4 regions of the Streptomyces sp. NPDC055243 genome follow, and region 4 is predicted to be linked to each of the others. Evidence: riboswitches for the same ligand, from Rfam matches in the RefSeq annotation. Region 4 holds a riboswitch; each other region holds the start of a gene.

What was found. A riboswitch is a leader RNA that binds a small molecule or an ion and turns the genes downstream of it on or off. The one in region 4 is predicted to bind cyclic di-AMP.
Positions count from the first base shown of each region.
Region 1: another riboswitch for cyclic di-AMP. It lies ahead of ACIGXX_RS16335 (transglycosylase SLT domain-containing protein); the one in region 4 lies ahead of ACIGXX_RS37785 (M23 family metallopeptidase).
Region 2: another riboswitch for cyclic di-AMP. It lies ahead of ACIGXX_RS42085 (transglycosylase family protein); the one in region 4 lies ahead of ACIGXX_RS37785 (M23 family metallopeptidase).
Region 3: another riboswitch for cyclic di-AMP. It lies ahead of ACIGXX_RS42885 (NlpC/P60 family protein); the one in region 4 lies ahead of ACIGXX_RS37785 (M23 family metallopeptidase).

Region 1 covers NZ_JBITWR010000005.1:92,179-99,773, reverse strand. The annotation lists gene ACIGXX_RS16360 (AIM24 family protein) at 1-633, shown strand, start outside; gene ACIGXX_RS16355 (class I SAM-dependent methyltransferase) at 856-1,602, shown strand; gene ACIGXX_RS16350 (hypothetical protein) at 1,672-1,809, opposite strand; gene ACIGXX_RS16345 (hypothetical protein) at 1,871-2,026, opposite strand; gene ACIGXX_RS16340 (histidine phosphatase family protein) at 2,320-2,952, opposite strand; cyclic di-AMP (ydaO/yuaA leader) riboswitch at 3,567-3,721, shown strand; gene ACIGXX_RS16335 (transglycosylase SLT domain-containing protein) at 3,726-4,481, shown strand; gene ACIGXX_RS16330 (spermidine synthase) at 4,663-5,376, opposite strand; gene ACIGXX_RS16325 (ribonuclease J) at 5,423-7,108, opposite strand; gene ACIGXX_RS16320 (GNAT family N-acetyltransferase) at 7,226-7,595, opposite strand, start outside.
Region 2 covers NZ_JBITWR010000026.1:64,255-71,849, forward strand. The annotation lists gene ACIGXX_RS42065 (Ppx/GppA phosphatase family protein) at 48-974, opposite strand; gene ACIGXX_RS42070 (DUF501 domain-containing protein) at 971-1,516, opposite strand; gene ACIGXX_RS42075 (septum formation initiator family protein) at 1,585-2,064, opposite strand; gene eno (phosphopyruvate hydratase) at 2,181-3,467, opposite strand; gene ACIGXX_RS42085 (transglycosylase family protein) at 3,725-4,444, opposite strand; cyclic di-AMP (ydaO/yuaA leader) riboswitch at 4,448-4,637, opposite strand; gene ACIGXX_RS42090 (transglycosylase family protein) at 4,819-5,805, opposite strand; gene ACIGXX_RS42095 (cytochrome P450) at 5,942-7,285, opposite strand; gene ACIGXX_RS42100 (tetratricopeptide repeat protein) at 7,302-7,595, opposite strand, start outside.
Region 3 covers NZ_JBITWR010000028.1:64,861-72,455, reverse strand. The annotation lists gene ACIGXX_RS42895 (M23 family metallopeptidase) at 1-263, shown strand, start outside; gene ACIGXX_RS42890 (ATP-dependent DNA helicase) at 318-2,888, opposite strand; cyclic di-AMP (ydaO/yuaA leader) riboswitch at 3,142-3,299, shown strand; gene ACIGXX_RS42885 (NlpC/P60 family protein) at 3,307-4,503, shown strand; gene ACIGXX_RS42880 (hypothetical protein) at 4,653-5,006, opposite strand; gene ACIGXX_RS42875 (NlpC/P60 family protein) at 5,327-6,370, shown strand; gene ACIGXX_RS42870 (hypothetical protein) at 6,503-7,141, shown strand; gene ACIGXX_RS42865 (LuxR C-terminal-related transcriptional regulator) at 7,170-7,595, opposite strand, start outside.
Region 4 covers NZ_JBITWR010000019.1:158,037-165,631, forward strand. The annotation lists gene ACIGXX_RS37770 (DNA topoisomerase IV subunit A) at 1-72, opposite strand, end outside; gene ACIGXX_RS37775 (M16 family metallopeptidase) at 286-1,644, shown strand; gene ACIGXX_RS37780 (pitrilysin family protein) at 1,641-3,026, shown strand; cyclic di-AMP (ydaO/yuaA leader) riboswitch at 3,225-3,388, shown strand; gene ACIGXX_RS37785 (M23 family metallopeptidase) at 3,401-4,201, shown strand; gene ACIGXX_RS37790 (GntR family transcriptional regulator) at 4,408-5,127, shown strand; gene ACIGXX_RS37795 (HPr family phosphocarrier protein) at 5,320-5,601, opposite strand; gene ACIGXX_RS37800 (GNAT family N-acetyltransferase) at 5,814-7,595, shown strand, end outside.

The sequences.
Region 1 (7,595 bases), on a different contig from region 4:
CCCGCGTCGGCCCCCGGGCTCACGCAGGAAAACGCGATGGCGGTCCGCTACGCCGTCAAAGGCGAGGCGCGAGCCCGGCAGGGGACGATGGTCGCCTGGCGGGGTTCACTGGAGTTCGAGCGGCAGGGCCAGGGCGTGGGCAACCTCCTCAAGCGGGCGGTGACCGGTGAGGGCCTGGCCCTGATGACGGTCAGCGGTGAGGGCGAGGCATGGTTCGCCTCCGACGCGGCGCACTGTTTCCTCGTCGACGTGGACGACGGCCACGGCCTGACGGTCAACGGCAAGAACGTCCTGTGTTTCGACGCCGCGCTGAACTACGACATCACCACGGTCAAGGGCGCCGGCATGGCGGGCGGCGGACTGTTCAACTGCACGTTCACCGGCGCCGGCCGACTGGCCCTGACCAGTGCGGGCATCCCGCTGGTGCTGCCCGTGACCCCGGAAGCGCCCGTGTACGTGGACACCGACGCCGTCGTCGCCTGGAGCCCGCAGCTGCACGCGTCGCTGCACCGCTCCCAGAGCGTCGGATCGATGGTGAAGGGCGGCTCGGGCGAGGCCGTGCAGCTGAAGCTGGAGGGTGAGGGCGTCGTGGTGGTCAACCCCGGCGAACCCAAGCCGGTCCCGGCATCCTGACGGCCTGAGCGTGTCTGATCGGGCCCCGAAGGGCCGCCGGAGGTGGCGGCCCCTTCGGGCTCGTGGCGCGGCTTGTGTGTGGAGCCGGGACGCACCCCGGATCTTCGTGGCTTCTGCCAGTACGGAGGTCCGCCGGACCCCGGGGAGACTGCCGAGCAAGAGCCGCGGCATGCCTCGGCGACGGGGGCGGCACCCACGGGTGTACCGGAGGGAGACATCACCATGAGCGCGCAGCAGCAGTACGACGAGATCGGTGAGGCGTACGAAGGGTTCAAGGCCCTTCCGTTGGAGCAGTTCGCAGCAGTGCCCAGCTTCCTGGCGATGGTCGGGGACGTGCGCGGCAGGTCGATCCTCGACCTGGCCTCCGGCACCGGCTTCTACAGCAGGGAGTTCAAGCGGCGCGGCGCCACCAACGTCCTCGGTGTCGACATCTCCGGCGAAATGGTCGCCGTGGCGCAGCAGTTAGAGGGTCGCGAACCGCTGGGGGTGCGCTACCAGGTCGGCGACGTGGCCGAACTGCGGCCACTCGGCGCGCGCTTCGACATCGCGCTGGCCGTCCAGATGTTCAGCTACGCGGCGGACATCGCCACCACGGAACGCATGTGCCGCAACATCCACCGGAACATGAGGCCCGGCGGTGAGCTGTTCGTGCTCAACCAGTCGCCCGACTTCCGCTTCGACGGGCCGGGCCCGGACAAGTACGGCTTCCGCAGCGAGCTCACCGGCGACGAGGGCGGGACGGGGCCGCAGGTGAAGATCACGGCGCTGCTCGACCCGGGACCGGTCTCGTTCGTCGCCAACTTGCCGCGCCGCGAGGTCTACGAGAAGTGCCTTCAGGCGGCCGGGTTCAGTGACCTGGCCTGGGTGCCGCTGTCGGTGTCCGAAGCCGGGGTGCGCGAGTTCGGCGCGGAGCACTGGGCGGACTTCCACGCCAATCCCCCGCTGGAAATGCTGCGCTGCCGCGCCTGAGGGTCGCGCCGGTGGTCTGAGGCCGGGATCGCGGACGTGCAGCCGCCACGCGCGAGTGTCCGGTGCGGGCTACTGGCCTCCGGCGTCGGGCCCGACGGGCGTGTGCCTACGGTTGCGGAGCTCTTTGCAGAACTCCAAGCACACCCATACGCCCACGGCGGCGACGGTGAGCAGGACGGCCACGCCCAAGAGGAACGGGAGGATCATAGGAAGAGCCTATCCCGGCGCCGATGGAGCGACAGAACCGCCCTATTCTCGCGCCGCCCAGTCAGCTGGACTGCCGCCAGAGCGGTGCCTGTGACCGGCCTTGTTCCGCGGGCATCTCCCGGACCAGGTGGTAGAGGTTCTCGAAGTACGCCTTCCAGCGGTGGGGAAGCCCGGCCAAGCCGAGGGAGAGGTCGTAGGCGGGCAGTTCCTCGTGCACGACGCCGAATGTCTTCCCGCTCCACCCCTCGTACCCCTGCACTTCCCACCGCCACACCCAAGATCCAGGCCGGCCTCGCGGCCCTCGAAGGTGGAAGTACCGCGGCCGCCGCGCACGGCCCCGTAGGCAGCCCTGTGACAAGGGCTCGTCCGGTTGGCCTCAGCGAGTCAAAATGCCGTTACGCGCCACGCCCACGAGGATGTCGAACTGCGGGACCTGATTCACCGCTATGAGCTCGTGACAGGATCTTGCTGAAGCGGCCTGGTCGATGCAGCCGAGGCGATGGTTCACGGTTACGCGGAGTCGAGATGGCGCGTGTCGCCAAGGCTGACGACTTGGCGGTTGTGGAAGAAGTCGTCCTCGCGCAGTGTGGTGATGCTGCCGGGAGGGGCCCGAAAGCTGGCGTAACTGGCCGACTCGATCGGCATCTTGATCCAGGACGCCACGACGAAGGTCAGTGAGCCGCCATGCGTCACGATGATCTGGTGTTCGCGCGCACGCCGCAGGATCTCATCCATAGCCGCGTAGATGCGCTGCGCCCACTGCGCCTTCGTCTCGGCACCCTCCACGCCCTCGTCATGGTCCATCCGCTCCCCGACAGCCGGCGGCGGGACGAAACGCCGGTCCAGCCACTCCTGTGGCCTTCCCCCTGCCGCACCGTAGGACTTCTCCCGCAGCCTGCGGTCCAGGAACAGCTTCACGCCGAACAGTTCGGCTACCTCCTGGGCGGTTTGCCGGGTGCGCTGCAGATCCGAGGAGAACAGGTCGACCTCGGCGCCGTCCGGGATCACGCCCCGAAGCGCCTCGGCGATGGAAGCCGCCGCGCGGACGCCGGTGGGCGTCAGGCGGGAGTCGTGCCATCCGCCGACGACTCCCTCGACGTGGTGCGTCGCCTGTGGGTGGGTGACAACGTAAAGAGTGCGCACGAGAGCCTGCCCTTCGCTGCCTGGCCTCCCGGCCTCCCAGCCTCCCGGCCTCCCAGCCTCCCGGCCTGCCGGTCGCGGCCCGCTACCTTAACCAACGCGATCACGATCGAGCCTTCCTGAGTCACCTCCAGCAGATCGAGGGCATGGCGTTCCTGCGCCACTTCCGGGAGGCCGCGGTCGCGGTGGACCCGCGCATGGGCGGCCCTGGGAGGGTGGGACTCCCCTAGAGGCAGGCGAGATGTCCATCTTTGCGTTAGAAAGCTACTTCTTCAGCTCATTGGCGGCGTTTATAAAGCCCTGCCTGCATTGCTCAATACTCGTGCGAAATGGTGCACTCTGATACGCCATCGCGCCGCATTCCCAACCCATCCCTCATTCAGTGAAACGAGTCACACCAATGTTTGTGAGCCCGGGAGCCGCTGAGCGCGGTTTCGTTCTACGCAAGGAAAGTTGGGCTATTTGATCAAAGCGCGTGAGGGATTTTGATCATTGGGGAAGGGCTCCTCGCTTTCCCTATGCGAATTCGTGTCTTGTTCCTCGCCAGCCTTCTCGCTTAACGTCGCCATCAATCCGGATGGAACGCCGAATCCTGCCGCTGTCCGGAATCCCTCCCACCCACTCACTCACTTACGCACGGCAGGAGCGGGGGACCCAGGTAAGCCGCCGGTCCGGATTCCGGAACGGCTCGGGGTGAAGTCGCACGCCCAGTGCGACCGGACATCTCCCGTCCGAACCCGACAGCTCACCTCGTAGGCGACGGAGAGGAATTCGTCATGCCCGCAAAGGGAAAGCACCGCCGCCCCAAGTCCAGCAAGCTCACCCGGGGCATCGCCGCCGCAGGCACGGGCGGGGCCGTTCTCGTTCTCCCGGTGCTCGGCGCGACCGCCGCGAGCGCGGCGCAGGCCGCCCCGGCCGCCAAGCCCGCCGCAGCGCCGAAGACCTACGTCGTCGTCGCGGGCGACACCCTCTCCAAGATCGCCCGAGAGCACTCCCAGAGCGGCAGCTGGAAGGAGCTGTACGAGGACAACCGCAGCGTCCTCGGTGAGGCCCCGGGGCTGATCCACCCCGGTCTCAAGCTCACCATCGGCGAGAAGGCCCAGGCCAAGGACGCGGAGAAGTCGGCCGCCTCCAGGGCGTCCGCCGATCGGGCGGACCGCTCCGAGCGCACGGCCGCCGAGCCCGCCGCCGCCCCGGCGAAGAAGACGTACACGAACGACCTCGACGGCTGGATCAAGGAATCGCTCGACGTGCTGGCCCAGCACGGCATCCCCGGGACCTACGAGGGCATTCACCGCAACATCATGCGCGAGTCCTCCGGCAACCCGACGGTCACCAACAACTGGGACTCCAACGCCGCCGCCGGAACCCCGTCCAAGGGGCTCCTGCAGGTCATCGACCCCACATTCGCCGCGTACCACGTGCCCGGCACGTCGACGGACAGCTTCGACCCGGTCGCCAACATCACCGCCGCCTGCAATTACGCGGCCGACCGGTACGGCTCGATCGACAACGTGAACGGCCCGTACTAGGCCGCATCCCGTCTCGTCCGCTGTGAGCCCCGGCGCGCCATGCGTCCGGGGCTCAGCCCTGGACGACGACGGCCAGGATCTCATCTTTCGCTTCCCAGCCGCGGCGGGTCGCTTTTCTCGTGCAAAGCAGTCTCGAACTCGACCTCGGGGCTGCATGCTGAAGCGCCGTCATATAGCGCCCTTAGCCCGCCACATACACGGTGTTGGTGGCGGTCCCGCCTTGCAGGGGGTTGGGGAAATCGACGACGTGACTCGCCGTCTTCGGGAAGACCTCGGCGAGCACGGTGGTGAACTCCGCGTCGGGCGGGTCGTTCGACCACAGGGCGAAAACGCCTCCGGGGTGCAGCCGCCGGGCGAGGGCACGCAACCCCTTGGGCTCGTAGAGCGCCGCGTGGCTGGGGTGCAGCACATGGCGGGGCGAGTGGTCGACGTCGAGGAGGATCGCGTGGAAGCGACGGTCCGGCTCCTGAGGATCAAGGCCGTCGCCGCCGTCGCCGGCCAGCGCGAAGAAGTCGCCCTGGACCAAGCGGCATCGGGGGTCCGTCGACAGGCCGGTGCCCAGCGGCACGTATCCGCGCTCGTGCCACTCGATGACCTCACCGAGGGCCTCGATCACGGTCAGCGAACGCACCCGCCGGTCGTCGAGGACGGCCCGTGCGGTGTAGCCGAGACCGAGGCCGCCCACCGCGACATCCAGTTCGGTGTCCGGCAGTTGCTCGAGGCCGAGCCGGGTCAGGGCGATCTCACCCGCGGTGAAGAGGCTCGACATCAAGAACTCGTCCCCGAGCTTCACCTCGTACACATCGTCGCCCGACGCCGGGTCCCGCCGCCGCCGCAGGCTGATGTCCCCCATCGCTGTCGGCCGCCAGTCGATCTCCTCGAAGCGCATGCTCATCCATTCACCTTCCTGGGCGTTTCTGGGCGGCGGGACCGGCGCGTGGTCAGGCGTCGATGATGACCGGGATGATCAGGGGCCTGCGGCGGTGCGTGCGGAACGCCCAGTTCGCCACGGCGCGCGCGATGAGCTGTTCGAGCTGGTGGGCGTCGCCGACCCCTTCCTCGGCCGCGGTGGCCAGCGTCTTCTCGATCACCGGGATGACCGGCTCGAAGGTGGCGTCGTCGTGGACGAACCCGCGGGCCAGGAAGTCGGGGGCCTCGGCGAGCGCTCCCGTGTCGGCGTCGACGATGGCGACCACCGTGACGACACCCTCCTCGGCCAGCGTGATCCGGTCCTTCAGAGAGGCTTCGGTGACGCCGCCGACGGTCATCCCGTCCACGTAGACGTTGCCCGCGGGCACCTTGCCGGTGATGGAGGCGCGGCCGTCGACGAGGTCGACGACGACACCGTCCTCGGCGATGACGACCTGGTCGGGGTCGACGCCGGTGCGGATGGCCAGATCGGCGTTGGCCTTCAGGTGCTTCCACTCGCCGTGCACGGGCATGACGTTGCGGGGCTTGACGATGTTGTAGCAGTAGATGAGCTCACCGGCGCTGGCGTGCCCCGAGACGTGCACCTTGGCGTTGCCCTTGTGGACGACGTTGGCGCCCCACCGGGTCAGCCCGTTGATCACCCGGTAGATCGCCGTCTCGTTGCCGGGGATCAGCGAGCTGGCGAGGAGAACGGTGTCTCCCTTGCCGATGCGGATCACGTGGTCGCGGTTGGCCATCCGCGACAGTGCGGCCATCGGTTCGCCCTGGGATCCGGTGCACACCAGGGTGATGCGGTTGTCGGGGAGCTTCTCCAGCTCCTTCATGCTGACGACCAGGCCCTTGGGAACCTTCAGATAGCCCAGGTCGCGGGCGATGCCCATGTTGCGGACCATCGAGCGGCCCACGAAGGCCACCTTGCGGTTGTACTGGTGGGCGGCGTCGAGCACCTGCTGGATGCGGTGGACGTGACTGGCGAAGCTGGAGACGATGACCCGTCGCGGCGCGGTGCGCAGGACCTGCTCGATCGCGGGGTTCAGCTCGCGCTCGGAGGTGGTGAAGCCGGGCACCTCGGCGTTGGTGGAGTCGGTGAGGAACAGGTCGACGCCCTCCTCGCCGAGCCGGGCGAAGGCCCGCAGGTCGGTGATCCGGTCGTCCAGCGGGAACTGGTCCATCTTGAAGTCACCGGTGTGGAGCACCATCCCGGCACCCGTTCGGATGGCGACGGCGAGCCCGTCGGGGATGGAGTGGTTGACCGCCACGAATTCGCAGTCGAAGGGACCGAACGCGCGCCGGTCGCCCTCGCGCACCCGCACCGTGCGCGGCCGGATGTTGTGCTCCTTGAGCTTGGCCTCGAGGAAGGCAAGCGTCAGCTTCGACCCGACGACGGGGATGTCGGACCGTTCCCGCAGCAGGTAGGGCACGCCGCCGATGTGGTCCTCGTGGCCGTGGGTGAGCACCACGGCCACGACATCGTCCAGCCGGTCCCGGATCGAGGTGAAGTCGGGAAGGATGACGTCTACGCCGGGCTGGTTCTCCTCGGGGAACAGCACCCCGCAGTCGACGATGAGCAGCTTGCCGGCGTACTCGAAGACGGTCATGTTGCGGCCGATCTCGCCAAGGCCGCCCAGGGCGACGACCCGCAGGCCTCCCTTGGGCAGCGGCGGGGCAGGCTTCAGCTCGGGGTGTGGATGACTCATACGGTGACGCTACCGGAGAGTTGAAAGAGCTGGTCCGAAGGACGCCCGCACTTCGGCGCCCGGGTCGTCGACACCTCCCCATTCCCCGAGAACGAGCACCGGGGCAGCACAGGACCCTCACATCGGGAGAGAGAACAGACGCAGCGGTTCCGACGGCGGGCACGCGGTGTCGTGCAGGGGCGTCATCATGGTCCGCAGCGGCATGGTCACCACACGGTCCCCGGGTTGCTCGACGAGTACGTCCTGGTCGAGCGGATGCCATCCGATGCGCTGGTACAGCGGCACGAGGGGGGACCGGCAGAACAGGAGGGCGTACTGAGGGCCCATCGTGCGGGCGTGGTCGAGTGCCGCTGCGACCACGCGCCGAGCGAGCCCCTGGCCCTGCATGTCGGGTGCGACGGCGACTCCACCGACGCCGACGACCTCCGTCTCGACGTCGCCGATCGCCGCGGGCAGCCGTCGCAGTCCGGCGTGGGCCACGAGCCGG
Region 2 (7,595 bases), on a different contig from region 4:
GGGCCCCTCGACCCCCTCACCAGCCGCTCAGACGCTATATGACGCGCTCAGGCGATCGACCAGCCGATGCCGTCGAGGATGTCGTGCTCGCTGACGACGACCTCCCGGGCGCCGGTCCGATCCATGATCGACAGAAGGACCAGGGCGCCCGACACGATCACGTCCACGCGGCCCGGATGCATCACCGGGATCGCGGCGCGCTCGTCGTGCGTGGCCCGGCTCAGGCGTCCCACGATCTCGCTCACCCGCTCGTAGGAGATCCGGGAGTGGTGGATCGCCGCGGAGTCGTACGCGTCCAGGCCCAGCGCGATCGCGGAGACCGTGGTCACCGAACCCGCGAGCCCGACCAGGGTGCGGGCCTCGCGGATCGGCACCGTCCGCTCGGCCAGGTCGAGCGCGGCCTCGATGTCGGCGCGGACGGCGTCGAGTTCGGCGGGCGCGGGCGGGTCGGAGCGGATGTGGCGCTCCGTCAGGCGCACGCAGCCGACGTCTACGGAGCGGGCCGCGGCGACGTGTTCGTCGCCGACGACGAACTCCGTCGAGCCGCCGCCGATGTCCACGACGAGATACGGCTTGGCCAGGTGGTCGCTGCCCGCCAGCTCCTTCGTCGCTCCCGTGAAGGAGAACTCGGCCTCCTGGTCACCGCTGATGACCTCCGGCTCGACGCCGAGGATGTCCAGGACGCCGCGTACGAAGTCGTCGCGGTTCTCGGCGTCGCGGGAGGCGGAGGTCGCCACGAAGCGGAGGCGCTCGGCGCCGTGCTCCTTGATGACCTCGGCGTACTCGCGGCACGCCGCGAAGGTCCGCTCCAGGGCCTCCGGGGCCAGACGGCCCGTCTTGTCGACGCCCTGGCCCAGGCGGACGATGGTCATCCGGCGGTCCAGGTCGACCAGTTCGCCGGTGGCGGGGTCGGCGTCCGCGACGAGCAGGCGGATCGAGTTCGTACCGCAGTCGATGGCGGCCACGCGGGTCATGCGCGCTCCTCCGCGGCCGGCTCGGCCTCCGCAAGGGACACGCACGCGCCCTTGCGCCACCACTCCGGGAGCATCGCGATCGCCTCGTCGCCCAGGGGGTTCACGCCGGGGCCCGCGGCCAGGGAGTGGCCGACCAGGACGTGCAGGCACTTCACGCGGTCGGGCATGCCGCCCGCGCTCGGGAAGCCTTCCAGGACCTCGATGGCGTCCCGGCGCGCGATGTAGTCCTCGTGCGCCGCGCGGTACGCGGCGGCGAGCTCGGGGTCCGTCCCCAGCCGCTCCGTCATCTCCTTCATGACGCCGTTGGCCTCAAGGGTGCCGATCGCGGAGGCGGCCCGCGGGCACGTCAGGTAGTACGTCGTCGGGAACGGCGTCCCGTCCGGCAGGCGCGGCGCCGTTTCGACGACGTCCGGCTGCCCGCACGGGCAGCGGTGGGCGATGGCCCGCAGGCCGCGCGGCGGACGGCCGAGCTGCTGCTTGAAGGCCTCGACGTCGGCGTCGGTGGGCTCGGTGCGCGGGGTGGTCGGCGGGGGCGTTTCCATGCCTGTCTTTCGATCGGTTCTCAAGGAGAGATGGTGCGGTGACTACGGAGAATGGTGGTGGTGGCGGGTCAGTCGTCGGCCGGGCGGTCCGCCTTGTCGACGCCGTCCCAGACGTTCGAGTACCAGGGCCTGGCGGCCGCCCCCTGGTCGGAGCGCTGCTTCTTCGCCGCCTCGGGGTCGACCACCGTGTAGCCGGTCTCGCCCGGCATCACGTAGTGCAGCCGGTCCCGGATGCGCTGCTCCGCGTACTCGTCGTCCCGCCAGCGGGCCTTCTCGTCGCGCAGCTTCTCGACGTTCGCGCGGCGCTCGGCCTGCTCCTTGCGCTGGTCCGCGATCTCGGCGCGCTGGGAGACGTACTGCCTTATCGGGTAGGCGAGCGCGACGACCAGCGAGCAGAGCACGAGCGCGAGGAGCGCGGCACGTCCCGTGAGCCGGGAGCGGCGCGCCTGGCGCTTGGTCTGGGAGCGGTAGACACGCTCCGCGGTCTGCTCGCCGAGCAGCCGCAGTCTGGTCGCGGTGGAGAACCGGTCGCGGTCCTTCACGGCCATGTGTGCCGCCTCCCCGATACGTACGTACGTCCCCGCACACGGTACGGGACCGAGTACGGGGACGTAGGTAACTGCTCAGCGGAGCCGGAGCCCGAGCCTCGGCCCGGAGAAGCGGCTCAGCCCTTGAAGCGGGGGAACGCCGAACGACCGGCGTAGACCGCGGCGTCGTCGAGGATCTCCTCGATGCGCAGGAGCTGGTTGTACTTGGCGACGCGCTCGGAGCGGGCCGGGGCGCCGGTCTTGATCTGGCCGCAGTTGGTGGCGACGGCGAGGTCGGCGATGGTGACGTCCTCGGTCTCACCGGAGCGGTGCGACATCATGCACTTGAAGCCGTTGCGCTGGGCCATCTCGACGGCGTCCAGGGTCTCGGTCAGCGAGCCGATCTGGTTGACCTTCACCAGAAGGGCGTTGGCCGACTTCTCCTCGATGCCACGGGCCAGGCGCTCGGGGTTGGTGACGAACAGGTCGTCGCCCACGAGCTGGACCTTCTCGCCGAGCTTCTCGGTGATGGCGTTCCAGCCGGCCCAGTCGTCCTCGAACAGCGGGTCCTCGATGGAGACGAGGGGGTACGAGGCGACGAGCTCCTCGTAGTACTCGGTCATCTCGGCGGCCGAGCGGGACTTGCCCTCGAACTCGTACTTGCCGTCCTTGTAGAACTCGGACGCGGCGACGTCGAGCGCGAGACCGATCTGCTCACCGGGGACGTAACCGGCCTGCTTGATGGCCTCGAGGATGAGGTCGAGCGCGGCGCGGTTGGAGTCCAGGTTCGGGGCGAAGCCGCCCTCGTCGCCCAGGCCGGTGGAGAGACCCTTGTCCTTCAGGACCTTCTTCAGCGTGTGGTAGACCTCGGTGCCCCAGCGCAGGGCCTCCGAGAACGACTCGGCGCCGATCGGCGCGATCATGAACTCCTGGATGTCCACGTTCGAGTCGGCGTGCGACCCGCCGTTCAGGATGTTCATCATCGGAACGGGCAGCAGGTGCGCGTTCGGGCCGCCGAGGTAGCGGAAGAGCGGGAGGTCGGAGGCCTCCGACGCGGCGTGCGCGACGGCCAGCGAGACGCCGAGGATGGCGTTGGCGCCGAGCGAGCCCTTGTTGTCGGTGGCGTCGAGGTCGAACATCGCCTGGTCGATCAGGCGCTGCTCGGTCGCGTCGTACCCGACGAGCTCCGGGCCGATCTGCTCGATGACGGCGAGGACGGCCTTCTCCACGCCCTTGCCCTGGTAACGGTTGGGGTCACCGTCACGGAGTTCGATGGCCTCGAAAGCACCGGTGGACGCACCGGACGGAACGGCGGCACGACCCGTGCTGCCGTCGTCGAGGCCGACCTCGACCTCGACCGTGGGGTTGCCTCGGGAGTCCAGGATTTCCCGGGCTACGACGACGTCGATGGACGGCACGAGCATCTCCTTCTGGGATGTGACGCGGGTACGCGGGGCGTTGGCCTCGCGGACACGAGCCTAACCGGCTCCCGGACAAGAGCCAGCCGAGCGACCGCCCTGTGGACAAACCGAGAGCAAAATGTTTCCGAACGGAACAAAGCGTGGAGGGCGCACATGACCCCGCCCCGGTGCGTACGGGGGATACGCGCACCGGGGCGGGGAGGGCCCGTGGGGACGGGGGTGGGGCGACGCCTCCGCCGAGGCGCCGCCGCCGTCAGCTCTTAGCTGAGGTGGAGCTGCTGGCCCGGGTAGATCATGTCGGCGTTGTCGATGATGTCGCCGTTGAGCTTGTACACCTTGTGCCAGCCGCCCTTGACGTCCTTCGCCTCGGCGATCTTGGAGAGGGTGTCACCCTTCTTGACCTTGTACTCGCCGTCGCCCTTCTTGACCGTCTTGCCGGTCGGGGTCTCGACGGTCTTCTTGGACTCGGTCTTCGGAGCCTCGGCCTTGGGGGCCTCGGCCTTCGGAGCGGCCTGCTGCGGCTGCTCGGTCTGGGCGCTGGGCTGGCTCTTGGGCTGCTCCTGGGTCTGCTGCGGGGCGCTCTCCTGCGCACCGCCACCCTCGTAGGAGGCGCCCGAGAGGCCGACGCCGCAGCTCGGCCAGGCACCCTTGCCCTGGCCCGCGAGGACCTTCTCGCCTATCTCGATCTGCTGGGCCTTGGAGGCCTTGTCGGCGGTGGGCGCGTACTTCGTGCCGCCGTACGCGGCCCACGTGGACGACGAGAACTGCAGGCCGCCCGTGTAGCCGTTGCCGGTGTTGATGGACCAGTTGCCGCCGGACTCGCACTGGGCGACGGCGTCCCACTCGGAGCCGGTCGCGGCGGAGGCCGAGCCGGCCGCCATCAGCGGGGCGGCGACGGCGACACCGGTGACGCCTGCGAGCGTGGCGACACGGGTGGCCTTGGACGGGCGGCGGTGCTTGCCCTTGCTGGAAAACAGCATGAGTGATCCCCTCACCGACGCCTGCGAGGTGAGCTGTCGGGTTCGGGCCGATGAAGTTGCCCGGCCGCGCTTCCTTGAAGCGCGACTTAACCCCTAGCCGTTTCCTTCCGTCGGCCTCGCTCTCGCGACGCTCGACATCCGGTCCCGGCGGAAACCTTGGGTCCCCCGCTCCTGCCTACGGCGCTTACGCGACGACTGTTCCCGAACGGCCGTTGGCAGGACTCGGCGTACCGACCGGCGGGGCCCGCTGTGGCGAGCGGTCCCGACCGTAGTCATGCGATCGGGAGAAACTCAAAGACGATCAGGGCTTCTGAGACCCATCTCTCACTTGCGCCAATTGGGACATCAAGCGCAAAACGAGTCGTCAACTACCCCTACTTTTCGCCCAAATCGAGGCTCTGACCGGGAAGGATGAGATCGGGGTCGGAGCCGACGGACTTCTCGTTCTCGGAGTACAGCTCGGTCCACCCGCCCTTCACGTCGAGGTCGTCGGCGATGAGCGAGAGGCTGTCTCCGGAACGGACCGTGTACGTCCCGTCGGAGCCGTCCTGCTGACGCTCCTCGCCGCGGGAGGCGTGCCGACCCGAGCCCTCGCGGGAGGTGTCGTCGGAGGGCTTGTCGTCCGCGCTGTCGCCGCGGTGACGGCCCTCGCCCGCGCCGGAGGAGGGGGTGGGAGTGGGCGAAGTTTCATCGCTCTGCCCGGACTTGCCCGGGTCATCCGACTCGCCCGAGTTGCCCGGCTCGTCGTGATTCTTGTCTCGCGCGTCGGCGTCGGCGTCATCGTCCTCATCGGCGCCCGGCTTCTCGGAGGACTTGTCCGAGGGCTTCTCCGAAGACTTGGTGCCGTCCGCGGAGTCGGCCGACTCGCTCGGCGACTTACTCGGCTCGTCCGATTCGTCCGGCTCGGCCGACTCACCGGACTCGGTCGACTCGTCGGAAGGAATCGTCGTGATCGGAGCGCCCGGGTCGACGTCCGCGGCGGCGCCGTCCTGGGTGAGACCGGCGATCGGCGCGCAGCTCGGCCAGGCGCTGGTCCCCTGGTCGTCGAGGACCTTCTCGGCGACGGATATCTGCTGCGAGCGGCTGGCCAGGTCGGCGCTCGGCGCGAAGTCGAGGCCGCCGTACTCCTCCCAGACCTGCTGCGAGAACTGGAGCCCGCCGTAGTACCCGTTGCCCGCGTCCGCGCTCCAGGACCCGCCGCTCTCGCACTCCGCGAGCTTGTCCCACGTGGCGGTGTCCGCCGCGCTCGCGCTGGTGGCACCGAGCAGCGGGATCGCGATGGCCGATCCTGCGACTCCTGCCGCGACGATCAGGGCCGGGGCCTGGCGGGGGCGTCGGTGACGACCATTGCCGGAGAGCATGCGGTTGCCTTTCGCGTGACTGGAGCGACGACTGCGGCACGGGATGCCGAGTCGTCGGTGAACGTAGCGGCAGTCGAACGCTTGTCACAAGTCGATGCAGCGGAGATCACGTGAAAGTCACAGTCTTGACGGTCCGTCAGTTAAACGTCTCTCCAGGTGTCGAATATTTGCTCTGCTGTGCGGGTGTGAACTCCACGGGCAGCGTGCGGAGTCCGCGCATGATGAGCCCGCCACGCCACCTCAAATCACCAGGTTCCACCGCGAGTCGCAGGTCAGGCAGGCGCCGCAGGAGGGTCGCGAGGGCGGCCTGGCCTTCGAGCCGGGCGAGCGGTGCGCCGAGACAGTAATGAATGCCATGGCCGTAGCCGAGGTGTTGGTTGTCGCGGCGGGCGAGGTCGATCGTGTCCGGATACCGGAACCGTTCCGGGTCGCGATCGGCGGCGGCGAGCACGACGAGGACGGGGTCGCCGGCGGCGATGTCCTCCCCTCCGACGGTCAGCGCCTCGGTGGCGAACCGCCAGGTGGCGAGCTCCACGGGACCGTCGAAGCGCAGGAGCTCCTCGAGCCCGGTCTCCAGGAGGGCGGTGTCGCCGTCCTTGAGAGAGTCCTGGAGCTGCTCGCGCTGCTCGGGGTGGGTCAGGAGGGCGTACGTCCCGTTCCCGATGAGGTTGACGGTGGTCTCGAACCCGGCGAAGAGAAGGATGAACGCCATCGCGGCGGCCTCGTTCTCGGTGAGGTGCTCGCCGTGGTCGGAGGCGCGGATGAGCCCGGAGATGAGGTCGTCGCCCGGTTCGAGGCGCTTGCGGTGGATCAGCTCGGCGAGGTAGCCGCGCATCTTCTTCACGGACCGGGCGACCCCTCCCCTGGGCCCTCCGCCGTGGCGGATCATCATCCCCGCCCAGTCGCGGAAGTCGTCCTGGTCCTCGCGGGGGACGCCGAGCAGATCGCAGATGGCGTAGATGGGCAGCGGGAAGGCGAAGTCGTGGATGAGGTCGGCCTCCCCCTTCTCCACGAACTGGTCGATGAGCCGGTCGGTCAACTCCTGCACGCGCGGCGCGAATGCGGCGATACGGCGGGGAGTGAAGGCCTTGGAGACCAGGCGCCGCAGCCGCGTGTGGTCCGGCGGGTCGATGTTGAGCAGATGGGTCATGAGGTTCGCGCTGCGCTCGCCCGGGATGCCGGTCTTGCTCTTCGCGTGCGCGGGCTCGCCGTGATGGGCCGGATTCTTGCTGAGCCGGGGGTCGGCGAGCGCCTGCTTGGCGTCGGCGTACCGCGTGACCAGCCAGGCCTCCACACCGCTGGGCAGCCGGGTCTTGTGCACGGGTGCGTGCTCGCGCAGCCAGGCGTAGGCGGGGTAGGGATCGGTGGCGAACTCCCAGGTGAAGAGCTCGGGCCCCTGGGCGTCGGGCGCCGGGGACGCGGCCCCTGCGGGGCAGGCTGCGGGGGTCGCCTCTGCGGGGGCGGGCGGCTGGTCTTGCATGGGGTCGACGGTATCCCTAGCCGGGGGCCGATCCCTGGTCGGGCGGGGCGAGGGGGCCCTTCAGGCGCCGCCCGGCATCGGCGTTGCCCGAGGCCTCGGCCCGGCGGAGGTAGTGGACGGCGCGGTTCTGGTGGGCGCGGCCGAGCGTGGCCTCGACGTCGGGCCAGTCCCCCGCCACGGCCCGCTCCAGGTACGGGATGGCTTCGGCGTCCCTGCCCTGGAAGAAGAGGAGATCGCCCAGCGCCCCGGCCCCGACGAGGCTCCCGGAGTCCGCCGCCTTGCGCAGCCACTCCACCGCGCCCTCCTCGTC
Region 3 (7,595 bases), on a different contig from region 4:
ACGGCACCGTCTCCACGAAGTGGAACAGCGCCTACGGCAACATGGCGATCGTGACCGCCAAGGACGGCACGGAGACGTGGTACTGCCACCTCTCCACGCACAAGGTCTCCAGCGGCCCCGTCAAGGCGGGCGACCCCATCGCCTTCTCCGGGAACTCCGGCAACTCCACGGGACCGCACCTGCACTTCGAGGTGCGCCCCGGCGGCGGCTCGGCGATCGACCCGCTGCCGTGGCTGCGCAGCCACGGCCTCGACCCGACGTAACTCAAGCGCCGCCCGCGCGGCGACCCCGCACAACTCGGGCCGCCGCCTGCGGCGTTAGAGCTTCTCCACCGGCGCGTACCGCAGCAGGAGCCGCTTGGGCTTGGGCTCTCCGAAGTCCACCGTCGCCTCGGCGTTCGCGCCCGTGCCCTTCACCCCGACCACGGTTCCGAGGCCGAACTGGTCGTGCGTGACCCGGTCCCCGATCGCCAGCGCGACCACCGGCTTCTCCGTCGCACGGCGCGTGGCGAAGCCCTGCGCGCCCCCGGTGCGCGAGCGCGACGACGACAAGGAGGAGGCGATCCCGGCCGCGGGTCCGGAGGACGCCGGTGCGCCGACGGAACCCTTCCGCTTCCAGTCCAGGTGGGCCTCCGGGATCTCCTCCAGGAAGCGCGACGGCGGGTTGTAAGAGGGCTGTCCCCAGGCGCTGCGCATCGAGGACCGCGTGAGGTAGAGCCGCTCCCGCGCGCGCGTGATGCCCACGTACGCGAGGCGGCGCTCTTCCTCCAGCTCCTTGACCTGGCCGAGGGAACGCATGTGCGGGAAGACGCCGTCCTCCATGCCGGTCAGGAAGACGACCGGGAACTCGAGGCCCTTGGCGGTGTGCAGCGTCATCAGCGTGATGACTCCGGAGCCGTCGTCCTCCTCGTCGGGAATCTGGTCCGAGTCGGCGACGAGCGCGACCCGCTCCAGGAACTCGGAGAGGGTGCCCGACACGCCTGTGCCCGCGCCCGCGCCCGCTCCTGCGTCCGCGTCCTCGGTCTCCGCTGCACCTTCACCGGCTTCACCGGCCCCACCGGCCTCACCGGCGCCACCAGTGTCACCGACTTCACCGCTGTCCTGCTCGAACTCCAGAGCCACGGCGGCGAGTTCCTGGAGGTTCTCGATGCGCGTCTCGTCCTGCGGGTCGGTCGATGCCTGCAACTCGGCGAGATAGCCGGTCCGTTCGAGCACGGCCTCCAGGACGACGGCGGGACCCGCGCCCGACTCGACGACGGTCCGCAGCTCCTCCATCAGCACGTTGAACCGCTTGACGGCGTTCGCCGAGCGAGCCGCCATTCCGTACGCCTCGTCGACGCGCTTCAGCGCCTGCGGGAAGGAGATCTTCTCGCGCTGCGAGAGCGCGTCGATCATCGCCTCCGCGCGGTCGCCGATGCCCCTCTTGGGCACGTTCAGAATGCGCCGCAGCGGGACGGAGTCCTCCGGATTGGCGAGCACGCGCAGATACGCGAGGACGTCCCGGACCTCCTTGCGCTCGTAGAAGCGGACGCCGCCGACGACCTTGTACGGCAGGCCGACGCGGATGAAGATCTCTTCGAAGACACGGGACTGCGCGTTCGTCCGGTAGAAGATCGCGACGTCACCGGCCTTCGCGTCGCCCGCGTCGGTGAGCCGGTCGATCTCGTCGGCGACGAACTGCGCCTCGTCGTGCTCGGTGTCGGCGACGTAGCCGGTGATGCCCGCGCCCGCGCCCGCGTTGGTCCACAGGTTCTTCGGGCGGCGGCTTTCGTTGCGCTCGATGACGGCGTTGGCCGCGGTCAGGATCGTCTGCGTGGAGCGGTAGTTCTGCTCGAGGAGGATCGTCGTCGCGTTCGGATAGTCCTCCTCGAACTGGAGGATGTTGCGGATCGTGGCGCCGCGGAAGGCGTAGATCGACTGGTCCGCGTCACCCACGACGCACAGCTCGGCGGGTCCCTCGCCCTCGCTGCCCTCGCCGTCCGCGGGACCCACCAGCTCGCGCACCAGGGCGTACTGGGCGTGGTTGGTGTCCTGGTACTCGTCGACCATCACGTGGCGGAAGCGGCGGCGGTAATGCGCGGCTACGTCCGGGAACGCGCGGAACATGTTGACCGTCGTCATGATCAGGTCGTCGAAGTCGAGGGCGTTCGCCTCGCGCAGCCGCGACTGGTACATCGCGTACGCCTGGGCGAGCGTCTTCTCGAAGCCGTCGGCGGCCTGTCCCGCGAAGGTCTCCTCGTCGATCAGCTCGTTCTTCAGGTTCGAGATCTTGGCGCTGAAGGACTTCGGCGGGAACTTCTTCGGGTCGATGTCCAGGTCCCGGCAGACCAGGGCCATCAGCCGCTTGGAGTCGGCGGCGTCGTAGATCGAGAAGGAGGAGGTGAAGCCGATCGTCTTCGACTCGCGGCGCAGTATCCGCACGCACGCGCTATGGAACGTCGACACCCACATCGCGTTGGCCCGCGGCCCGACGAGCTGCTCGACGCGCTCCTTCATCTCGCCCGCGGCCTTGTTCGTGAACGTGATCGCCAGGATCTGCCCCGGGTGCACGTGCCGCTCGGCCAGGAGATACGCGATGCGGTGCGTCAGGACCCGGGTCTTGCCCGAGCCCGCGCCGGCGACGATGAGCAGCGGGGAGTGTGCGTGCACGACGGCCGCTCGCTGGTTCTCGTTCAGCCCGTCGAGCAGGGCCGCCGGGTCGATCACCGGGCGGGGGGCGCCGCCGCGGTAGTGCGCGTCCCGGGGTGTGGGCGCGTCGAACTTCCCGTCGAACAGATCATCCGGAACGGATTCCGGGGCACTGTCCTCGGGCGGCGGCGGGGGCTCCTCCTCCGAGGCCCGCGAGGGCTGGAGGTCCGCCAGGAAGCTGTCATCAAAGAGGCTGCTCATCGCCTCCCGAGTCTAGGCGGCCCCACTGACAACCCACCCCGGGTTCCGGCCACCTCACCCCGCCTACGCCCGCCTACGCCCCGCCCGCGGACGGTCACGCTCCGCCATGGCACGGCGTGCCCGCGTCAAGAGCTTCGTAAAGTAACGAAAACGTATCGGGCATATCGAACATCAACCTTCACACGGGCCACACGAATTGGCTAGGTTGCTGCCCGGGCCGCTCGCACTCCCACCGGCGAACCCCGCCGGGAACGGGTGGCCTCCGCCGAGTTCGATCTCCTCGGAGCCGGGGACCCACTTTGAACTTGGGGTGAATCGGTCCCGTACGAAGTACGGGACTGTAGGGCAACCTTCCGGAACCACCCGCCCGAACCCGACAGCTAACCCGGTAGGCGGTCTACGGAAGGAGTCGCCTCCCTTGGCGTCGCACCGCAAGCCGCGGACCCGCATGGCCGGCCTACGCGCCACTCCCGCCCTCGGCATCACGACGGCGGCCCTCACCTCCGTGGCCCTGCTGTCACAGAGCGCGCAGGCAGCACCGTCCGCTCCGCAGAAGCCCAGCCTCGAAGAGGTCCAGAAGAAGGTCGACGACCTCTACCACCAGGCGGGCGTCGCCACCCAGAAGTACAACTCGGCCAAGGAGCGCACCGACAAGCAGCGCAAGAAGGTCGACACACTCCTGGACGACGTGGCCAAGCGCACCGACAAGCTGAACGAGGCCCGCCAGGAGCTGGGCACGTTCGCCGCGGCCCAGTACCGCACCGGCGGCGTCTCCGAGACCGCCACGATGATGCTCGCCGACGACCCGCAGGGGTACTTCGACCAGAACCACCTGTCGGACCGGCTCACCGCGCGCCAGAAGAAGGCGGTCGACGACTACCAGACGCAGCAGGCGTCGGCTACGAAGCAGCGCACGAAGGCCGCCAAGAGCCTGGAGACGCTGAGCGACTCGCGGGACGACCTCAGGACGAGCAAGCAGACCGTCCAGAAGAAGCTGGGCCAGGCGCGCACGATGCTCTCGGAGCTGACCGCCGAGGAGAAGGCGCGGCTCGCGGCGATCGAGAAGAAGAAGGAAGAAGAGGCCAAGCGCAAGGCCGCCGAGCTGGCCCGCAAGCAGGAGGCCGAGGCGGAGGCCAAGCGCAAGGCGGCGGAAGAGGCGGCGGCCAAGGAGCGCGAGCAGAACAAGGAGACCCCGGACTCCGGCTCCGACACCGGCACGGGTTCCGGCTCCGGCTCCGGCTCCGGTGGCACGGACAGCGGTTACGCGACGAAGGCCGCGAAGGTGATCAACTTCGCGGAGGCGCAGATCGGCAAGCCGTACGTGTGGGGCGCCACCGGCCCCGACTCCTACGACTGCTCCGGGCTCACCCAGGACGCGTGGAAGGCCGCGGGGATCTCCCTGCCGCGTACGACGTGGGACCAGGTGAAGGTCGGCACGACCGTGAAGACCGCCGACGCCAAGCCGGGTGACCTGGTCTTCTTCTACGACGACATCAGCCACGTAGGGATCTACATCGGCGACGGCAAGATGATCCACGCCCCGAAGCCGGGCGCGAACGTCCGCGTCGAGTCGATCTACTACATGCCGATCCACAGCGTCGTGCGACCCGCGTAACCGTCACACACACGAGAAAACGGCCCTCCACGCGCGCGTGGAGGGCCGTTTTTCTGCGGCTCGGGTTCTGCGGCTCGGGTTCTGCGGCTCGGGTTCTGCGGCTCGGGTTCTGCGGGCCGGTTTCTACGGGCCGAGTTCTGCGGGCCGGGTCAGGTCCACAGCACCGCGATGAAGATGTTCACGACGGTCAGCAGCCCGACGGCGCCGAACATCGCCTTGTCCACCTTCTCCTCGTCCCGTTTCACGTAGACCAGCGCGAGGATCACGATCAGCACGGCCATCTTGATGCCGATCTTGACGTTGTTGACCGGGTTGTCGTCCGCCTGGTTGAGACCCACCAGGATCACGCCCGTGACGAGCATCGTCAGCGCGCCGTGCAGCATCGCCGGGTTGAAGCGGGCCGTGCCCTGGCCCATCTGCTTCATCTGGGTAAGGAAGCCGCCCAGGAGGGAGGCGATGCCGATGATGTGCAGGCCGACGAAGAGATGGGTGAGAACGTCCATGGTTCCGGAGCCTAGCCGGGGCCTTATCACCGCTCCGTAGCCAGGTGGGCCCCAAGCGGCGCATCGGTCACACGCGTACGCGAAGGGTCCTCGCCCGAGAGATCGAACAGCCACATACGGTCACCGTCTAGAACACTTGCGTCAGTTGTGCACAATCCGCCACCAAGCCGTGACGGCCAGGTTTAGCGTCCTTCGTCAGGTGACCGGCTCCCCACCGCCGCCCGGACCAGGGGCGGCAGTCGGACACCACCGCCGAGAATCCGGCGGCGGTCCGCTCCCCCTGTGCGGGCCGCCGCCGGACCCTTAAGGAGCCCCCCTTCGTGGCAGCGCACCGCAAGCCCAGACAGCGCTCGCTCAGTGGCCATACGGCCCGCACCGCCGCCACCATCGCCCTCGCGGGGGCCGCCACGGCCACCGCGTTCGACGGGACAGGACACGCGGATCCGCGGCTCAGCCCGGCCGAGGTGAAGTCCAAGGTCGACGCGCTCTACCGCGAGGCGGAGATCGCCACCGAGAAGTACAACGGCGCCAAGGAGAAGGCCGAAGGCGCCGAGAAGTCCCTGCGCGAACTGCGGGACGAGGCGGCCCGCAAGACGGAGAAGCTCAACTCGGCACGCGAGGGCCTCGGTTCGATCGCCGCCGCGCAGTATCGCAGCGGCGGCATCGACCCGGCCGTCCAGCTCGCGCTCTCCTCCGATCCCGACCAGTACCTCGAGCGCGCCGCACTCGCCGACCGGGCGGACAGCCGCCAGGCCGCGACCGTCGCCGGAGTGCGCAAGCAGCTCCAGGAGGTCGACCAACTGCACACCGAGGCCGACGGGACTCTGGCGCACCTCAAGTCCCGCCAGGCGGAGCTGAAGAAGCACAAGAAGACGGTCAACGGAAAGCTGGACGCGGCCAAGCGGCTCCTGTCGCAGCTCACCGGCGACCAGCGCGCGGAGCTGGCGGGCGAGGACAGGGCGTCCCGCACCGCGGGCCGCGACGGCATCTCGGGCACCCCGGCCAAGGCGCCCAACGCCCGTGCCTCAGCGGCCGTCTCGTACGCCCACAAGGCCCTCGGCAGCCCGTACGTATGGGGCGCCACCGGTCCCAACGCCTTCGACTGCTCCGGGCTCACCCAGGCCGCCTACCGGTCTGCGGGGGTCGACCTGCCGCGCACGACGTACGCGCAGATCGCGGCGGGCGAGCGGGTCCCGCGCTCCCAACTCCAGCCCGGCGACCTGGTCTTCTTCTACCAGGGCATCAGCCATGTGGGGCTCTACGTGGGCAACGGCCAGATGATCCACGCCCCGAACCCGAGCGCTCCGGTACGTCTCGCCCCGATCAGCCAGATGCCCTTCGCGGGCGCGACGCGGGTGGCGTGAGGGGTCACGTGAGGGGTCACGTGAGGGGGCGCAGGCCGTTGTCGGCGGGGTGCGGGGCATCGCGGGCAGGGTGTTGTAGGGCACTGCGGGCGGGGTGAGAAGCCTTGTGGACCCGGAGGTACTGTCAGGGCCATGCCCCGCCGTACGCTGCCGCCTCCTCCGCCACCTGCCTACCTGCGCACCTGGCAGGACCGGAACGCGCTGCTGCACGACCGCGGCATGGCACTCGAAGCGCTGCGCAGGCAGATCCTGGGCATGCACCGAATCCTGCTGCTCTGGCTGTTCGCGCTCGGCTGTGTAGTCGGCTGGGCGCTCCTGACGGTGCCGCTCGAAATGATCGAGGACCACGACGTGATGGCCTTCGTCATGGTCCCGCTCTGCGCGGTCCTGGGCCTCGGAGCCCTCGTGCCCTGCGTGATCGGCGTCGTCGTCGGTATCCGCAGCGACCGGAAGGCCCGCGAACTCACCGACAGCTGGCTGGCCCTGGACAGCCACCCGGCGTCGGACTCCGCTCTCCGCTCCCCCGGCCTCAGCCTCTGCTGGCTCCTCTCGTCCCTCCTCGTGTGCGCGCTCGGCCTGTGGGCGTCGTTCGCGGCCGCCGCCTACGCCGAGCCGGGACGCGACTCGTACAGCGACGTCGCGCTCGGCATGGGCACGGGCCTCATCTTGTGGCTGACGGGCCTCATCGGCATCACCAAGGCGGTGGGCCACTACCGCTGGGCGATACGGAAGTTGGGCCCCGCCCCCGCTGCGAACGGCGCGCACCGCTAGCCAGGACCGCCCCCGGCCGCGGGGACCGTCAGACCAGTCGCCGGGCCGTCGCCCACCGCGTCAGCTCGTGCCGGTTGGACAGCTGGAGCTTCCTCAGCACCGCCGACACATGCGATTCGACCGTCTTCACGGAGATGAAGAGCTGCTTGGCGATCTCCTTGTACGCGTACCCCCGCGCGATGAGCCTCAGCACCTCGCGCTCGCGCTGCGTGAGGCGGTCCAGGTCCTCGTCGACCGGGGGCGCGTCGGTCGACGCGAAGGCGTCGAGGACGAACCCGGCCAGGCGCGGCGAGAAGACCGCGTCGCCGTCCTGCACCCGGAAGATGGAGTCGACCAGGTCCGTACCGGTGATCGTCTTGGTGACATAACCGCGGGCACCACCGCGGATGACTCCGATGACGTCCTCGGCGGCATCCGACACGGACAGCGCGAGGAACCGCACGGGCCGCTCGGC
Region 4 (7,595 bases):
GACGTCGATGTCGAGGATCTTCTCCTCGAACGACTCATCGGGCGGCGGGGTCTTCGTGCTGCGGCGGGCCATCGCTGCTGCGGCTCCTTCACGGTGTCTGCCAGGGCATCAACGGGATCTGACGCCGACCATTGTGGACTGTCCCACTGACAACGCCGACCACGACCCGGTCTTCGGCCGCGACTACGCCGAGCGCGGAGCGGGAACTTCACCGGTTGTCAGCACGCTTGCATACAGTGGCACGACTGGCAGAATTTCCAGCTTTTCGCGATCGAAGGGACGTACATGCCCATGGGTCACACGGCCACAGCCGAGGCCGGCTCCGGCGGCCTGACAGCGACCGAGCACCGGCTGGCCAACGGCCTGCGCGTGGTGCTCTCCGAGGACCACCTGACCCCGGTCGCCGCGGTCTGCCTCTGGTACGACGTCGGTTCGCGCCACGAGGTCAAGGGCCGTACGGGCCTGGCTCACCTCTTCGAGCACCTCATGTTCCAGGGCTCGAAGCAGGTGCACGGCAACGGCCACTTCGAGCTGGTGCAGGGAGCGGGCGGTTCGCTCAACGGCACCACGAGCTTCGAGCGCACCAACTATTTCGAGACGATGCCCACACACCAGCTGGAGCTGGCCCTGTGGCTCGAAGCCGACCGGATGGGCTCGCTGCTCTCCGCGCTCGACGAAGAATCCATGGAGAACCAGCGGGACGTCGTCAAGAACGAGCGCCGCCAGCGCTACGACAACGTTCCGTACGGCACGGCCTTCGAGAAGCTGACCGCCCTCTCGTACCCCGAGGGCCACCCCTACCACCACACCCCGATCGGCTCCATGGCCGACCTGGACGCGGCGACGCTGGAGGACGCGCGGAACTTCTTCCGTACGTACTACGCGCCCAACAACGCCGTCCTGTCGGTCGTCGGCGACATCGACCCCCAGGAGACCCTGGCCTGGGTCGAGAAGTACTTCGGGTCCATCCCCTCGCACGACGGCAAGCAGCCGCCGCGCGACGGCTCGCTGCCCGACACGATCGGCAAGGAGCTGCGCGAGGTCGTCGAGGAAGAGGTACCGGCCCGCGCCCTGATGGCCTCCTACCGCCTCCCGGAGGACGGCACGCGCGCGTGCGACGCGGCCGACCTGGCGCTCACGGTCCTCGGCAGCGGTGAGTCCTCCCGGCTCTACAACCGCCTCGTGCGCCGCGACCGCACCGCCGTGGCGGCCGGGTTCGGCCTGCTGCGCCTCGCCGGAGCCCCCTCGCTCGGCTGGCTCGACGTGAAGACGTCCGGCGACGTCGAGGTGCCCGTCATCGAGGCGGCCGTCGACGAGGAGCTCGCCCGCTTCGCGGAAGAGGGCCCCACCGCCGAGGAGATGGAGCGCGCCCAGGCCCAGCTGGAGCGCGAGTGGCTCGACCGGCTCTCCACGGTGGCGGGACGCGCGGACGAACTGTGCCGGTACGCCGTCCTGTTCGGCGACCCGCAGCTCGCGCTGACCGCCGTCGGGCGCGTCCTCGACGTCACCGCGGAAGAGGTCAAGGCGGCCGCGGCGGCCCGCCTGCGCCCCGACAACCGCGCGGTGCTCGTGTACGAGCCCATCGCCGCCCCCGAGGGCGCCGAAGCCACCGACGAGGACGAAGAAGAGGAGGCGGCGAAGTGACCGAGGCCGCAACGATGCAGTTCCACCCGCAGCCCCAGGCCGGCACCGCACGGCCGTGGGCCTTCCCCGCGCCCGAGCGCGCCACCCTGGACAACGGCCTCACGGTGCTGCGCTGCCACCGCCCCGGCCAGCAGGTCGTCGCCGTGGAGATCCACCTGGAGGCGCCGCTCGACGCCGAGCCCGCGGGCCTGGACGGCGTCGCCACGATCATGGCGAGGGCCTTCAACGAAGGCACCGACAAGCACTCCGCCGAGGACTTCGCCGCCGAACTCGACCGCTGCGGCGCCAGCATGGACGCACACGCCGACCACCCCGGCGTCCGCGTCTCCCTGGAGGTCCCGGTCTCCCGCCTCCCCAAGGCGCTCGGCCTGCTCTCCGACGCCCTGCGCGCCCCCGCCTTCGCGGACAGCGAGATCGAACGCCTCGTACGCAACCGCCTGGACGAGATCCCGCACGAGGCCGCCAACCCGGCGCGCCGCGCCGCCAAGGAGCTCTCCCGGCAGCTGTTCCCGGCCACCTCGCGCATGTCGCGCCCCCGTCAGGGCACCGAGGAGACGGTCACGGCCATCGACTCGGCTGCGGTGCGCACCTTCTACGAGAAGCACGTGCGTCCCGCCACGGCGACCGCCGTCGTCGTGGGCGACCTGACCGGCGTGGACCTGGACGCCGTCCTGGCCGACACCGTCGGCGCCTGGACGGGCGGCACGGCCGAGCCGCGTCCGGTGCCCCCGGTGACCGCGGACGACACCGGGCGTGTCGTCATCGTGGACCGCCCCGGCGCGGTCCAGACGCAGCTGCTCATCGGCCGCGTGGGACCGGACCGGCACGACCGCGTGTGGCCCGCGCAGGTGCTCGGCACGTACTGCCTGGGCGGCACCCTCACCTCGCGCCTGGACCGCGTCCTGCGCGAGGAGAAGGGATACACCTACGGCGTACGGGCGTTCGCCCAGGTCCTGCGTTCCGCTCCGGACGGCACGGGCGCCGCCATGCTGGCCATCAGCGGCTCCGTGGACACCGAGTCCACCGGTCCGGCCCTCGACGACCTGTGGAAGGTCCTGCGCACCCTCGCGGCCGACGGCCTCACGGACGCCGAGCGCGACGTCGCCGTGCAGAACCTGGTGGGCGTCGCCCCGCTCAAGTACGAGATGGCGGCGTCCGTCGCGGCCACCCTGGCCGACCAGGTCGAGCAGCACCTGCCGGACGACTTCCAGGCGCAGCTGTACCGCCAGTTGGCCGCCACCGGCACCGTGGAGGCCACCGCAGCCGTCGTGAGCGCCTTCCCCGGGGACCGGCTCGTGACGGTGCTCGTCGGTGACGCCGCGCAGATCGAGGAGCCCGTCAGGGCGCTCGGCATCGGTGAAGTGAGTGTGGTCACGGGCTGAGTGACAGTCAGGACATATGGGGACCCCAGTGGCGGAAAATTGCTCCTGGGGTCCCCATATGTCCGAATTGGTATGGAGGTTACGTGTCTGACCTGTGGCGTGCGCTACAAAAGCTCTGATCCGTTTGTCGTTTGAAAGACGCCCCGCTTAGCGTCTGGTCCGGCTGTTCGTCATGCAGTACGTCGCACCCGCGGCACCGGACAGTCATCGCCGAGTCCCCGTACGGCGCGAGCCAGGGGAGCCGGGGACCCACATGTCCCCTTGGGGTGAATCGGGAACCTTGCCGAGAGGCGAGGGACTCGTAGGAGACCTTCCTGCTCCGAACCCGTCAGCTAACCCGGTAGGCGAGAAGGAAGGAAAGGATCAGCCGCTTCATGGCGTTCACCCGTGCCACCGGGAAGCACCGTCGCCCGAGCCGCCTCACGCGCACGACCGCGAACGTAGCGGGCGTCGCCGCGCTCACCACCACCGGTGTCATCGGAGGCCTGGCCGCTCCGGCGCTCGCCGCCGACGACGCGGCTCTTGAGCACACCGGCCTCACCCAGGCGATTTCCGTGGGCGACTCGCTCGCCCAGAGCATCGACGCGCAGGCCGCCGCCCAGCAGCAGGCCGCCGACGACGCCGCAGCCGCCAAGAAGGCCGAAGAGGCCGCCAAGAAGAAGGCCGAGGAGGCCAAGCGCAAGGCGGAGGCCGAGGCGAAGGCCAAGGCCAAGAAGGAGCGCGAGGCCAAGGAGCGTGCCGCTCGCGAGGCCGAGCGCAAGCGCCTGAACACCTACGTCTCCCCGATCTCCGGCTCGTCCATCTCCACGGGCTACCAGACCGGCGGCGCCATGTGGTCCTCCGGCAGCCACACCGGCGTCGACTTCCACGCCGCGTCCGGCACCTCGGTCCACGCGGTCGGCTCCGGCACCGTCGTCGAGGCCGGCTGGGGCGGCGCGTACGGCAACAACGTGGTCATCAAGATGAACGACGGCACGTACACCCAGTACGGCCACATGTCGTCCCTCGGTGTCACCGTCGGCCAGGCGGTCACTCCGGGCCAGCAGATCGGCCTCTCCGGCTCCACGGGCAACTCCAGCGGCCCGCACCTGCACTTCGAGGCCCGCACCGGCGAGGAGTACGGCACGGACATCGACCCCGTCTCGTACCTCCGCTCGCACGGCGTCAACGTCTGACCCCAGGCGTTTCGCGCGACGCGCACCCGATTCACCGAAAGCCCCGGCTCATGGAGAGCCGGGGCTTTCGCCGTTCCCGCATCGCCTTTGGCCAAAAGTATCCATGGATTCCGGCCACCCGTCGGAAATTCAGCCGCTCTGCAATAGAGTCGCTGAACAGGCGTCGATCGACCGCGTTTCGCGGGGATTAAGGCGGAGGTCAGGTCATGCGCATTCCGGCGCACTCGGTATGCACGGCCATCCGGGACGACATCGTCTCCGGTGTCTACGAACGGGGTGGCCGGCTCACCGAGGAACTGCTCGCGCGCCGCTACGGAGTCTCCCGCGTCCCCGTGCGCGAGGCCCTGCGCACCCTGGAGGCCGAGGGCTTCGTCGTCACGCGACGGCACGCGGGCGCGTGCGTCGCGGAGCCCACCGAGCAGGAGGCGGCCGACCTCCTGGAGATCCGCTTGCTCCTGGAGCCGCTGGGCGCCGCCCGTGCCGCTCAGCGCCGCACTGAGGCGCACCTGAAGGTCCTGCGCGGCCTCGTCAGGCTCGGTCAGGAGCGCTCCAGGCGGGGCCAGAGCGAGGATCTGCGCTCCCTGGGCGGCTGGTTCCACGAGACGCTCGCCCAGTCGTCCGGCAGCCCCGGCCTCACGTCGCTGCTCACCCAGCTCCGGCACAAGATCGCCTGGATGTACGTCGTCGAGACGTCGGCCTCGCCCGCGGAGGCCTGGGCGGAGCACGCCGCGATCGTCGACGCGGTCGCGCGCGGCGACGCGGAGCGGGCCAGGTCGCTCACCGCGGCCCACACGGAGCGGGCGACGGGGGCGCACCGACTGCGTTTCCCCGCGCTTCCCGCTCGCGGAGAGCGGGGCCGCGGCCGCGACCGTGATCGTGTGAGGGATTCGCAACATGCCGTAAACACGGTGGGCCTCCGGCATTAACAGAGGCGCCGTATACAAAGAAGTGCTATTCGGTGGGGATTACTTCTGCTGCCCAAATTCAGTGAATTCAGCGTCCGAAGTCTGCGTTCCGATGCTGCGTCCGGTGTCGATATTCAGTAAGCGGACGCGGAAACGCCGAAGGGCCCGCCCCTATTTCGGGCGGGCCCTTCGGCGTATGAGTACCAGTCCGTACTAGACGGTCTCGGGGAGTTCCTCGAGGCCGTCCGCGACCAGCTTCGCCAGACGGTCGAGAGCGGCGTCCGCGCCCTCGGCGTCGGAGGCGAGCACGATCTCCTCGCCGCCCTGCGCGCCCAGACCGAGCACCGCGAGCATGGAGGCGGCGTTCACGGGGTTGCCGTCAGCCTTGGCGATCGTCACGGGGACGCCGGCGGCGGTGGCCGCGCGGACGAAGATGGAGGCGGGTCGGGCGTGAAGGCCCTCGGCCCAGCCGACGTTGACGCGGCGCTCAGCCATGTGTTGCTGCCCTTCCAGGTGTCTCACACTTGTCTAGACCAGTGTCTCATGCCGTCACGGGTGCTCCGCCGGACATCTGTCCGCACCCGGCCGACGACCGGCCCGTACTCCGAAGACCGTACGTCCTTCCACCACGTGGTCCCGTGTCCCGGCCGTCGACGACTCCTAGCGTGCCCCGGCCAAGGCGCCTTCGCGACCCGTACCCTGGCCCCATGCAGACCCCGTCGGACCGGCACGCATACCCCTCCCACTGGGAAGCCGACGTCGTGCTGCGTGACGGAGGCACCGCCCGGATCAGGCCGATCACGGCCGAGGACGCGGAGCGCCTGGTCAGCTTCTACGAGCAGGTGTCGGACGAGTCGAAGTACTACCGCTTCTTCGCCCCCTACCCCCGCCTGTCCGCCAAGGACGTGCACCGCTTCACCCATCACGACCAGGTGGACCGGGTGGGTCTGGCGGCCACCGTGGGCGGCGAGTTCATCGCCACCGTGCGCTTCGACCGCATCGACTCGCGCGGTATGTCCGCCAGCGCGCCCGCCGACGAGGCCGAGGTCGCCTTCCTCGTGCAGGACGCCCACCAGGGCAGGGGCGTCGCCTCCACGCTTCTCGAACACATCGCCGCCGTCGCCAGGGAGCGCGGCATCCGGCGGTTCGTCGCCGAGGTGCTGCCCGCCAACACCAAGATGATCAAGGTGTTCACGGATGCGGGCTACCAGCAGCAGCGCAGCTTCGAGGACGGCGTCGTCCGCCTCGAATTCGATCTGGAGCCCACCGACCGTTCGCTCGCCGTGATGCGGGCCCGTGAGCAGCGCGCCGAGGCGCGGTCGGTCCAGCGCCTCCTCACACCGAAGTCGGTCGCCGTGATCGGCGTCGGGCGCACGCCGGGCGGCGTGGGGCGCAGCGTGCTGCGGAATCTGCGCGAGGCGGGCTTCACGGGACGCCTGTACGCGGTGAACAGCGCGTTCGACGAGAGGGAGCAGGCCGCCGGGGGGAAGGGCGCCGAGGTCGACGGGGTGCCCGCGTACCGCTCCGTGCGGGACATCGACGAGCCCGTCGAGCTCGCCGTCGTCACCGTGCCCGCCGAGCGGGTGCCGCAGGCCGTCGCGGAGTGCGGGGAGCGCGGGGTGCTCGGGCTCGTCGTGATCTCCGCCGGGTACGCGGAGAGCGGTCCCGAGGGCCGTGAGCGCCAGCGCGAACTGGTGCGCCAGGCGCGGTCGTACGGCACGCGGATCCTCGGCCCGAACGCCTTCGGGGTCATCAACACGTCGCCGGACGTACGGCTCAACGCGTCGCTGGCCCCGCATCCCCCCGAGCGCGGCAGGATCGGCCTCTTCACCCAGTCCGGCGCGATCGGCATCGCGCTGCTCTCCGGGCTGCACCGGCGCGGTGCAGGCCTTTCGACCTTCGTGAGCGCGGGCAACCGCGCGGACGTGTCCGGCAACGACGTGCTCCAGTACTGGTACGAGGACCCGGACACCGACGTCGCCCTGATGTACCTGGAGTCCATCGGCAACCCGCGCAAGTTCACGCGGCTCGCCCGGCGCGCGGCGACGGCGAAGCCGCTGGTCGTGGTGCAGGGGGCGCGGCACAGCGGGATCGCGCCCACGGGGCACGCGGTGCAGGCCACGCGGCTTCCGCACGCCACGGTGTCGGCGCTGCTGCGCCAGGCGGGCGTCGTCCGGGTCGACACCGTCACCGAGATGGTGGATGCGGGGCTGCTGCTCGCCGGGCAGCCGTTGCCCTCCGGGCCCCGGGTCGCCATCCTCGGCAACTCCGAGTCGCTCGGGCTTCTGACGTACGACGCGTGTGTCGCCGACGGGCTCCGGCCGATGCCGCCGCGGGATCTGACCACGGGGGCGACCCCCGCGGACTTCCGCGCGGCGCTCGCCGACGCCCTGTCGGACGACTCCTGTGACGCCGTGATCGTCACCGCCATCCCCTGGGTGGGGGAGGACGGCACCACGGCGTCCCCCGAGACGCTGGCCGGTGAGCTG